Regions from separate parts of the Aeromonas encheleia genome, predicted to be linked through region 2. Evidence: predicted binding sites of a transcription regulator. Region 2 holds the regulator's gene; the other holds the start of a gene.
The links. The regulator NrdR, encoded in region 2, represses ribonucleotide reductase genes. The targets are predictions, from matches to a motif close to CACNNTATANNGTG.
Positions count from the first base shown of each region.

Region 1: the regulator NrdR is predicted to act here: its motif matches at 1,922-1,935, upstream of nrdA (class 1a ribonucleoside-diphosphate reductase subunit alpha).

Region 1 covers NZ_LR134376.1:2,352,048-2,357,388, reverse strand. The annotation lists gene nrdA (class 1a ribonucleoside-diphosphate reductase subunit alpha) at 1-1,824, opposite strand, end outside; gene EL255_RS10920 (HAD family hydrolase) at 2,376-3,059, opposite strand; gene ubiG (bifunctional 2-polyprenyl-6-hydroxyphenol methylase/3-demethylubiquinol 3-O-methyltransferase UbiG) at 3,059-3,775, opposite strand; gene gyrA (DNA topoisomerase (ATP-hydrolyzing) subunit A) at 3,963-5,341, shown strand, end outside.
Region 2 covers NZ_LR134376.1:1,036,053-1,041,393, forward strand. The annotation lists gene glyA (serine hydroxymethyltransferase) at 229-1,482, shown strand; gene EL255_RS04935 (ParB N-terminal domain-containing protein) at 1,590-2,009, shown strand; gene EL255_RS04940 (NIPSNAP family protein) at 2,075-2,407, shown strand; gene nrdR (transcriptional regulator NrdR) at 2,551-3,000, shown strand; partial or broken gene EL255_RS21815 (transcriptional regulator NrdR) at 3,018-3,101, shown strand; gene ribD (bifunctional diaminohydroxyphosphoribosylaminopyrimidine deaminase/5-amino-6-(5-phosphoribosylamino)uracil reductase RibD) at 3,177-4,286, shown strand; gene EL255_RS04960 (riboflavin synthase) at 4,342-4,995, shown strand; gene ribBA (bifunctional 3,4-dihydroxy-2-butanone-4-phosphate synthase/GTP cyclohydrolase II) at 5,138-5,341, shown strand, end outside.

The DNA of each region.
Region 1 (5,341 bases), 1.3 Mb from region 2:
ACCCACGGTCTTGATCTCTTCGCGCAAGGTTTCCCAGTCCAGGCGCAGCGGCTCGTTGCACAGGGCGTCCAGATCCTTTTTATAGGTATCGATGGGCAGGATCCCCTGGGCGTAAGTGGTCTCATTAAAGGCCGGGCAAGGGCCGAACTCGCGCGCCAGTTGCACCGAGGCCTTCAGCAGATAGTACTGGATCGCCTCGAAGGTGCGGTGGGTCAGCGCCAGGCCGGAGCCGTCAGAGTAGCGGGCACCGTTCTTGGCCAGGTAGTAGGCGTAGTTGATGACGCCTATCCCCAGGGTGCGACGGTTCATGCTGCCCTTCTGGGCGGCCTTGAGCGGGTAGTCCTGATAGTCGAGCAGGGCATCCAGGGCGCGCACGGCCAGATCCGCCATCTCTTCCAGGTCTTCCAGCTTCTCGATGGCGCCGAGGTTGAAGGCGGAGAGGGTGCACAGGGCAATCTCGCCCTCTTCGTCATCCACGTTGTTGAGCGGCTTGGTGGGCAGCGCAATCTCGAGACAGAGGTTGGACTGGCGCACCGGGGCCACGCTCGGATCGAACGGGCTGTGGGTGTTGCAGTGATCCACGTTCTGGATGTAGATACGACCAGTACCGGCGCGCTCCTGCATCATCAGGGAGAAGAGATCCACCGCCTTGAGGGTCTTCTTGCGAATGGACGGATCCTGCTCGTACTTGACGTAGAGCTGTTCGAACTTGTCCTGATCCGCGAAGAAGGCGTCGTACAGACCCGGCGCATCGGACGGGGAGAACAATGTGATGTCGCCGCCCTTGATGAGGCGCTGGTACATCAGCTTGTTGATCTGCACCCCGTAGTCCATGTGACGGACCCGGTTCTCTTCCACGCCGCGGTTGTTTTTCAGGACCAGCAGGCTCTCCACCTCGGTGTGCCACAGGGGGTAGAAGAGGGTGGCGGCACCGCCGCGCACGCCGCCCTGGGAGCAGCACTTCACGGCAGTCTGGAAGTACTTGTAGAAGGGGATGCAGCCGGTGTGGAAGGCTTCGCCGCCACGGATGGGGCTGCCCAGGCCACGGATGCGGCCGGCGTTGATGCCGATGCCCGCGCGCTGGGAGACGTAGCGCACTATGGCGCTGGCGGTGGCGTTGATGGAATCCAGGCTGTCATCACACTCGATCAGCACGCAGGAGCTGAACTGACGAGTCGGGGTGCGCACGCCGCTCATGATGGGGGTGGGCAGGGAGATCTTGAAGGTCGAGACCGCATCGTAGAAACGCTTGATGTAGTCCAGACGGGTATCTTTCGGATACTTGGAGAAGAGGCAGGCCGCCACCAGTATGTAGAGGAACTGCGGGCTCTCGTAGATCTCGCCGGTGACGCGGTTCTGCACCAGGTACTTGCCTTCGAGCTGCTTGACGGCAGCGTAGGAGAAGTCCATGTCACGCCAGTGGTCGAGGTAGCCGTTCAGCTCCTCGAATTCGGCCTGGCTATAGTCGGTCAGCAGGTGCTTGTCGTACTTGCCCATGTCTACCAGACGGGCGACGTGCTGGTAGAGGTGGGGCGGCTCGAACTGGCCGTAGGCCTTCTTGCGCAAGTGGAAGATGGCCAGGCGGGCGGCCATGTACTGGTAATCCGGGCTCTGTTCGGAGATCAGGTCAGCAGCGGCCTTGATGACGGTTTCGTGGATATCGGCGGTACGGATACCGTCATAGAACTGGATGTGGGACTTGAGCTCCACCTGGGAGACCGACACGTTGTCGAGCTTCTCGGCAGCCCAGTCGAGCACGCGGTGAATTTTATCCAGATCGATGGGTTCTTTGTGGCCGTTACGCTTCGTCACAAACAAGTTCATTGGCTGATGACCTTTAGTTGATTCCCGAAAAACCATGGCGCCACGCATCCAAGGTTCCCTTCTCTAGGGTGGCCTGGGGGCGAAGTGCGCCATGAATCACAAGATATAGTGTTATTTTAAATTCGAACTACAAGATAGTGAGGTCGGCACGGCATTGCAATCTGTGGATAACGCATTAGCTGTGGATAAATTGTGGGTGTTCGGGCTCGAGTTAGTGACTGCTCACAGTGAGTGGGTTTTCATCCGTCCGATCCGGCAAATGCAAGTCCGATGATCGAAGATGGAAAATTTAAATAACTTTTTTTGCTTGCGAAAAGAGGGTGTTTTTACTAGCAAATTCAGCCTGGTTATCCCTTGTGCAGCCAGGGTCAAAAGCTGTCCTGTCCCCACAGGCACGCACTTGTCATCCCCTCAAAACAGGGGGCGCATCTGCGCCCCCTGTCATTGCCATTGTGCGGCTCGGTGAATGAGCGCCGTGCTCATCTGGGAACCCTCTGACGCTAAAGCTGCCCGGATGATCCATCTATAGCGTTATGTTGTGCTGGCTCAGCTCAGCTCAGCTCGTAGCGCAGCCAATGGTGGAGGGCCTGCACTGTGTCGAACTGCAGATCCGCCCCCCAGTCGGCGGTATCCTCGTCATCGCTCAGATAGCCCCAGCCCGCCACCGCGGTACGCATGCCGGCGTTGCGTCCCGCCTCTATGTCACGCACATGATCCCCCACGTAGAGGCAGTGGCTCGCCTCGACCCCGAGCCGCTCGCAGGCATAGAACATGGGGGCGGGGTCGGGCTTGCGCACCGGCAGGGTGTCGGCACTGACGGTGACGCCACAGCTGGCGAGCGCCGGCAGGGCGGCAAGCAGCGGCTCGGTGAGGAAGCCCGGCTTGTTGGTGACTATGCCCCAGGGCAGCTTCTTCTCATCGAGCCATTCGATGAGATCCAGCATCCCCTCATAGGGGCGGGTGCCGACGCAGAGGTTGGCCGCGTAATGGTCGAGCAGGGCGGTGCGAAGGCGCGTGGCCCCCAGCTCTTCCAGCAGTTCGTCGCCGAGGCCCGCCCTGAGCAGCCCGAGGGCGCCGTGGGAGGTGGTCTGGCGGATGATGGCCTCGGGCAGCGGAGCAAAGCCTTCGCTTATCAGCACATGGTTGACGGCGGCCCCCAGATCCGGGGCCGTGTCGAGCAGGGTGCCGTCCAGATCGAACAGCACGCAGCGCAGCGGCGTCTGGTTAGCGCTCATCAGCCTTGCTCCGGGCGCACGAAGGCCACCATGTAGTTGACGTCGACGTTGGCCCCGAGTTTGAAGCGGTTGGAGAGCGGCGCGTAGTGCACCCCGCTCATGTCGCGCACCAGCAGGCCGGCGGCTTCCCCCATGCGACAGAGTTCGGCGGGGGTGATGAACTTCTTGTGATCGTGGGTACCCTTCGGCACCATTTTCAGCAGGTGTTCGGCGCCGAGGATCATCATCAGATAGGCCTTGGGGTTGCGGTTGATGGTGGAGACGAACACCCGTCCACCCGGCTTGACCAGGCTGGCGATGGCGCGCAGCACCGAGGCGGGATCCGGCACGTGCTCCAGCATCTCCATGCAGGTGACCACGTCATACTGGCCGGGCGCCTCATCGGCGTGCTGCTCGGCGGTCATCTGCCGGTATGCGAGCTCGACCCCCTGTTCGAGGGCGTGGAGGCGGGCGACGCCGAGCGGCTCCTTGCCCATGTCGATGCCGGTCACCCTGGCGCCGCGGCGCGCCATGCTCTCGGAGAGGATGCCGCCACCGCAGCCGATATCGAGCACCTGCTTGCCGAACAGGCCGTCGCTCTTGTCGGTGATCCAGTCAAGGCGCACCGGGTTGATTTGATGCAGTGGCTTGAACTCGCCCTCCATGTCCCACCAGCGGGAGGCAATGGCTTCAAATTTGGCGATTTCGGTCAGATCGACATTGGCATCACTATTCATTTTCGTGGATCCTGTGGCAGGGCGCGCAACTAGCGTGACAGGCGCGCAATCTATTGTCCTGGCGGGCATTATAACGGACGGACTTTGTCAGACCAGCCCGATTTCCGGCTTAAGGTATTTCGCGTCCTGTGTTACTATGTCGCGCTGTTTAAGCCAAAGAACAACTAATTAGGGATTAAGGCTTTCTATGAGCGATCTGGCCAGAGAGATCACGCCGGTCAACATCGAAGAAGAGCTCAAGAGTTCCTATCTTGATTACGCCATGAGCGTGATCGTAGGACGAGCTCTGCCGGATGTGCGTGATGGCTTGAAACCGGTTCACCGCCGCGTTCTGTTTGCTATGAACGAGTTGGGGAACGACTGGAACAAGCCCTATAAGAAATCGGCCCGTGTGGTCGGTGACGTAATCGGTAAATATCACCCCCACGGCGACAGTGCCGTGTATGACACCATTGTCCGGATGGCGCAGGATTTCTCCATGCGTTACATGCTGGTCGATGGTCAGGGCAACTTCGGCTCGGTCGACGGCGACAACGCCGCGGCCATGCGTTACACCGAAGTGCGGATGGCCCGCATCTCCCACGAGCTGCTGGCCGATCTGGACAAAGAGACCGTGGACTGGGTGCCGAACTACGACGGCACCGAGATGATCCCGGCTGTCATGCCCACCAAGATACCCACCCTGTTGATCAACGGTTCCTCCGGTATCGCGGTGGGCATGGCGACCAACATTCCGCCTCACAACCTCACCGAGATAGTCAACGGCTGTCTGGCGCTGATCGACAATGGCGATCTCACCATCGATGAGCTGATGACCTACATCAGCGGCCCGGATTTCCCCACCGGCGCCATCATCAACGGCCGCGCCGGCATAGTGCAGGCGTACCGTACCGGTCGTGGCTCCGTCTATGTGCGGGCCAAGGCCGAAGTGGAAGTGGACGAGAAGACGAGTCGCGAGACCATCATCGTTCACGAGCTGCCTTATCAGGTTAACAAGGCGCGGTTGATCGAGAAGATCGCCGAGCTGGTCAAAGAGAAGAAAGTCGAGGGCATCAGCGCCCTGCGCGATGAGTCTGATAAAGACGGCATGCGCATCGTTATCGAGATCAAGCGCGGCGAGTCCGGCGAGATTGTGCTGAACAATCTCTACAAGCACACCCAGATGCAGACCACGTTCGGCATCAACATGGTGGCGCTCGATAACAACCAGCCCAAGGTGATGAACCTTAAAGAGATCCTGGATGCCTTCCTGCTGCACCGCCGTGAGGTAGTGACTCGCCGGACCGTGTTCGAACTGCGCAAGGCGCGGGATCGGGCCCACATCCTGGAAGGTCTGGCGGTCGCCCTGGCCAACATCGACCCCATCATCGAGCTGATCCGTCACTCCGATACCCCGGCCGATGCCAAGGCCAAGCTGATTGCCCGTGGCTGGGAGCTCGGCAACGTCGCCGGCATGCTGGAAAAAGCAGGCGACGACGCGGCCCGTCCCGAGTGGCTGGAGCCGGAGTTCGGCATCCGTGAAGGTCAATACTTCCTGACCGAGCAGCAGGCCCAGGCCATCCTGGA
Region 2 (5,341 bases):
CGGGCGGGTCTGAAACGGGGGCGCCAGCGCCACAATTTGCGGCTGAGGTGGGGGAGTGGCACGACGGGCTGGCAGGGAAAATGGCGTCGCCGACCTAAATTACTTTGCATTTTATAACATGGATTCAACATTTTTTTGGGTGGTCGGACTGTCTCTTTGATCCCGCTCCGGTTACAATGCGCGGGCCCACTTCACCTATCGCGCAAACGATTTTCAGGAGATAAACGGATGTTGAAACGTGACATGACCATCGCCGGCTACGATCCCGAGCTGTGGCAGGCCATCACAGACGAAACCCGTCGTCAGGAAGAACATATCGAGCTGATCGCGTCTGAGAACTACACCAGCCCCCGCGTCATGGAAGCCCAAGGCTCCCAGCTGACCAACAAGTACGCCGAAGGCTATCCGGCCAAGCGTTACTACGGTGGTTGCGAATACGTCGATGTGGTCGAGACCCTGGCCATCGAACGCGCCAAGGAACTGTTTGGTGCCACTTACGCCAACGTGCAGCCGCACTCCGGCTCCCAGGCCAACAGCGCCGTCTACATGGCCCTGCTGCAGCCGGGCGACACCGTGCTGGGGATGAACCTGGCCCACGGCGGTCACCTGACCCACGGTTCCCCGGTGAACTTCTCCGGCAAGCTGTACAACATCATTCCTTACGGCATCGATGAGTCCGGCAAGATCGACTACGAGGAGATGGAGCGTCTGGCGGTTGAGCACAAGCCGAAGATGATGATCGGCGGCTTCTCCGCTTACTCCGGTGTGGTCGACTGGGCGCGCATGCGCGAAATCGCCGACAAGATCGGTGCCTGGCTGTTCGTCGACATGGCCCACGTGGCGGGTCTGATCGCCGCCGGCGTCTACCCGAACCCGGTGCCCCACGCCCACGTGGTCACCTCCACCACCCACAAGACCCTGGCCGGTCCCCGTGGTGGTCTGATCCTCTCCGCCGCCGATGACGAAGATCTGTACAAGAAGCTGAACTCCGCCGTCTTCCCGGGCGGCCAGGGCGGCCCGCTGATGCATGTCATCGCCGGCAAGGCCGTGGCGTTCAAGGAAGCGCTTGAGCCGGAATTCAAGACCTACCAGGCTCAGGTCGTCAAGAACGCCAAGGCCATGGTCGAGGTGTTCCTGGCCCGCGGTTACAAGATCGTCTCCGGCGGTACCGACAACCACCTCATGCTGGTGGATCTGATCGGCCGCGAGCTGACCGGCAAAGAGGCCGATGCGGCCCTCGGCAAGGCCAACATTACCGTCAACAAGAACTCGGTGCCCAACGATCCGCGCTCCCCCTTCGTGACCTCCGGCGTGCGCCTGGGGACCCCGGCCATCACCCGCCGCGGTTTCAAGGAAGCCGAGAGCAAGCAGCTGGCTGGCTGGATCTGTGACGTGCTGGACAACCCTGCCAACGACGAAGTGCTGGCCAACGTGCGCGAGCAGGTGCTGGACATCTGCCGCCGTTTCCCGGTTTATGCCTGATAAGTCGGTTGTGCCGATGTGAGACCAATGCCACCCTCGGGTGGCATTGTTTTTTGGGTCTCGGTGCCGCCATGGGCCGAGCGTCATAGGCAGACAGAGGAGGCCCCATGTCCCATGCCACCGATGAGGAGTCGATCCTCTCCATCCGTGCCCAGTACCACTTTCGCCCGGCGCCCGAGGGGTTGCTGGCGTGGGATGTGCGCCGACTGGTGCGGCTGAGTCGCACCCTGCCGGTGCGCTCGCTGCCGCTCTTGCAGATTGCGGAGCTGGACAGCGAACACTGGTACGGACATGGGAGCGTGAGGCCCACGGTGCGCAGCATCGCCGAGCACTGCCAGCTGATGCTGGCCGCGGATCTCGCCTATCCCATCATCCTGGACAGTGCCGGGCGAGTCATGGATGGCATGCACAGGGTGAGCAAGGCCTTGATGCAGGGCCGCACCCATATCGATGCCGTACAGTTTGTGCTGGATCCGGCGCCCGATCACACTGGGTGTGATCCTGACAGCTTGCCCTATGACGATTGAGCCTCTGGCCGAACGAATGGTGCTGTATGGGCCTTTCCACACCATTTTTAGCAGGAGAGAGTGTAATGAAACGAGTGCTGGAAATTCGGAGCTATCGGCTCAAGGCCGGGAGCCGGACGGCCTTTCATGAGCTGGTCAGCGAGCAGAGCCTGCCCCTGCACCGCGCCTGGGGCATGGATGTGGTGAGCCATGGTCCTTCCTTGCATGATCCGGACGCCTACTTTCTGATGCGAGCCTACGATGACCTTGATCATCTTGACCGCACCCAGGCGGCCTTCTATGGAACTGATGCCTGGCAAAAGGGCCCGAGAGAGGCCATCGTTGCGCTGATCGAGAGTGATGCAAATACGGTGATCTGGTTGCCAGGCGAGGCCATAGAGGCGCTTCGCACTAGCTGATACGGCTATGGTACATCTGCGGTGGCATTGTTTTTTCTGGGCTTTTACCGGTTTTGGGTGGTCGTGTTACACTGGCTGACCAAGATCCTGACCCCTTGTGGCAGGTGACCCTTTACTTGCCATGAGTTTGCGCCGGAGGTCCGATGCATTGCCCTTTCTGTAGCGCCGTTGATACCAAGGTGATCGATTCCCGTCTGGTGGCAGAAGGCCATCAGGTGCGCCGTCGCCGCGAGTGTTTGCTCTGCCACGAGCGGTTCACCACCTTCGAGATGGCCGAGCTGGTGATGCCGCGCATCATCAAGTCCAATGGCTCTCGCGAGCCCTTCAACGAAGACAAGCTGCGGGGCGGCATCTTGCGGGCACTGGAAAAACGCCCGGTGAGCATGGAAGCCATCGAGAAGGGGGTCAACCACATCAAGTCCCGCCTGCGCGCCACCGGTGAGCGGGAGGTTGCCTCCCAACTGGTGGGCAACCTGGTGATGGACGAGCTCAAGACCCTCGACAAGGTGGCCTATATCCGCTTCGCCTCCGTCTATCGCAGCTTCGAAGATATCCGCGAATTTGGCGAAGAGATCGCCAAGCTGGAAAAGTGATGGTATCGGGTGGGCAAGCTGATATCCGCTTCGTTCCCACCTATCGCAGCTTCGAAGACATCCGTGAGTTCGGCGAAGAGATCGCCAAGCTGGAGAAATAAGCTTCCCCAACGTCCGGTTAGGACGCGCCAATCGAACCTACAACGCCCATTTTCTCGCTTTGAACGGGAGCCCAGATGTTTAGTCAAGATGATTACCAATGGATGAGTCGGGCCCTCGAACTGGCCCGCCGTGGTCGTTACACCACGGCCCCCAACCCCTGCGTCGGCGCCGTGCTGGTGAAGGCCGGGGTGGTGGTCGGGGAGGGCTGGCACCAGCGTGCCGGCGAACCCCATGCCGAGGTCTATGCCTTGCATGCCGCCGGCGAAGAGGCTCGTGGCGCCACCGCCTACGTGACCCTGGAGCCTTGCTCCCATCATGGCCGCACCCCGCCCTGCGCCGAGGCGCTGATCAAGGCCGGGGTGACCCGGGTGGTCGCCGCCATGGTGGATCCCAATCCCCAGGTGGGGGGCCGTGGCCTGCGCATGCTGTCGGAGGCCGGCATCAAGGCCGACTTCGGCCTGCTCAGCGCCGAGGCCGAGGCGCTCAACCCGGGTTTCTTCAAGCGGATGCGCACCGCCTTCCCGCAGGTGACGGTCAAGCTGGGCGCGAGCCTGGATGGCCGCACCGCCATGGCGAGCGGCGAGAGTCAGTGGATAACCGGCCCCCTGGCCCGCGCCGACGTGCAGCGCCTGCGGGCCCGCCACGACGCCGTGCTCTCCAGTGCCGAGACGGTGCTGACCGATGGCGCCTCCCTCAACGTGCGTTGGGACGAGCTGCCCGCCTCCGTCAAGGCGGTCTATCCCAAGGAGGCCCTGCGCCAGCCGCTGCGGGTCATCATCGACTCCCAGAACCGCTTGACCCCTGACTTGCCGCTGTTCAAGACCACGGGGCCCGTGCTGCTGGCCCGTCACAAGGTCGGCGGTGACTGGCCCGACTGGGTGCAGCAGCTGGAGCTGCCGCTGCTGGATGGCAAGCTGGATCTGGTCAGCCTGTTCATGCTGCTGGCCAAGCAGAACATCAACTCAGTGCTGGTGGAGGCGGGGCCGCGGCTGTGCGGCGCCCTGCTGGGCAAGGGGCTGGTGGATGAGCTGGTGCTCTATCAGGCTCCCAAGCTGCTGGGGGATGAGGGGCGCGGCCTGTTCCATCTGCCCGAGTTGACCCGCCTGTTCCAGGCACCCAAGCTCAACATCAAGGATGTGCGGCTGGTGGGGCAGGATATCCGCATCACGGCCCGGGTGGTCTGACTCTTCAACGCTTAGCCGGGGCCGGTTGGGCCCCGTCATCATCAAGGTGATCTGCATGTTTACCGGCATTATCGAAGCGATGGGTACCCTGGCCGCCTTGCGCCGCCAGGGGGAGGACATGGCCCTCACAGTGCACGCCCCCAGCCTGGACTTCAGCGACATAAAACTCGGCGACTCCATCGCCACCAACGGCGTCTGCCTGACGGTGGTGAGCCTGGGGGACAAGAGCTACACCGCCGACGTCTCCCTGGAGACCCTGTCCCGCACCGGCTTCGCCGCGGCCAAGGTGGGCGATCCCGTCAACCTGGAGAAGGCGCTGATGCCGACTTCCCGCCTCGGCGGCCACCTGGTCTCCGGTCACGTGGATGGGGTGGGGGAGGTGAAGAGCAAGTCCAGCAGCGGCCGCGCCATCGAGTATTGGATAGCGGCGCCGGCGGAGCTCTCCCGCTACATCGCCGAGAAGGGCTCGATCGCGGTGGATGGCATCAGCCTCACGGTCAATGCGGTGCAGGGCAACCTGTTCCGCCTCACCATAGTGCCCCACACCGCCCAGGAGACCACCATAGCCCGCTGGAAGCCGGGCCATCGCGTGAACCTCGAGGTGGATCAGATAGCCCGTTATCTGGAGCGACTGATGCCGGGCAAGGCGCAGGAAAGCTCGGCTTCTACCCTGACCCTGGAGAAGCTGGCGCAATCCGGCTTCCTGTGAGGAGGTGGCGGGCAACGAAAAGGGTTTTCTGTGATCCCGCCCCGGTTGAAATGGGGGCCTGCGCCCCCATCTAGGACAGAATGACGCAGTATCAAGTCGAGCCCGCAGGCTCAATCCCCGAAGCATGTTGATGGAGTAGCCCATGGCGCTGAGCACAACCCAGGAAATCATTGCCGATATCAAGGCTGGCAAGATGGTGATCCTGATGGATGACGAAGACAGGGAGAATGAAGGGGACCTCATCATGGCCGCCTCCTGTGTCCGGCCGGAAGATATCAACTTCATGGCCCGTTACGGCCGTGGGTTGATCTGCCTGACCCTGACCCGGGATCGCTGCAAGCAGCTG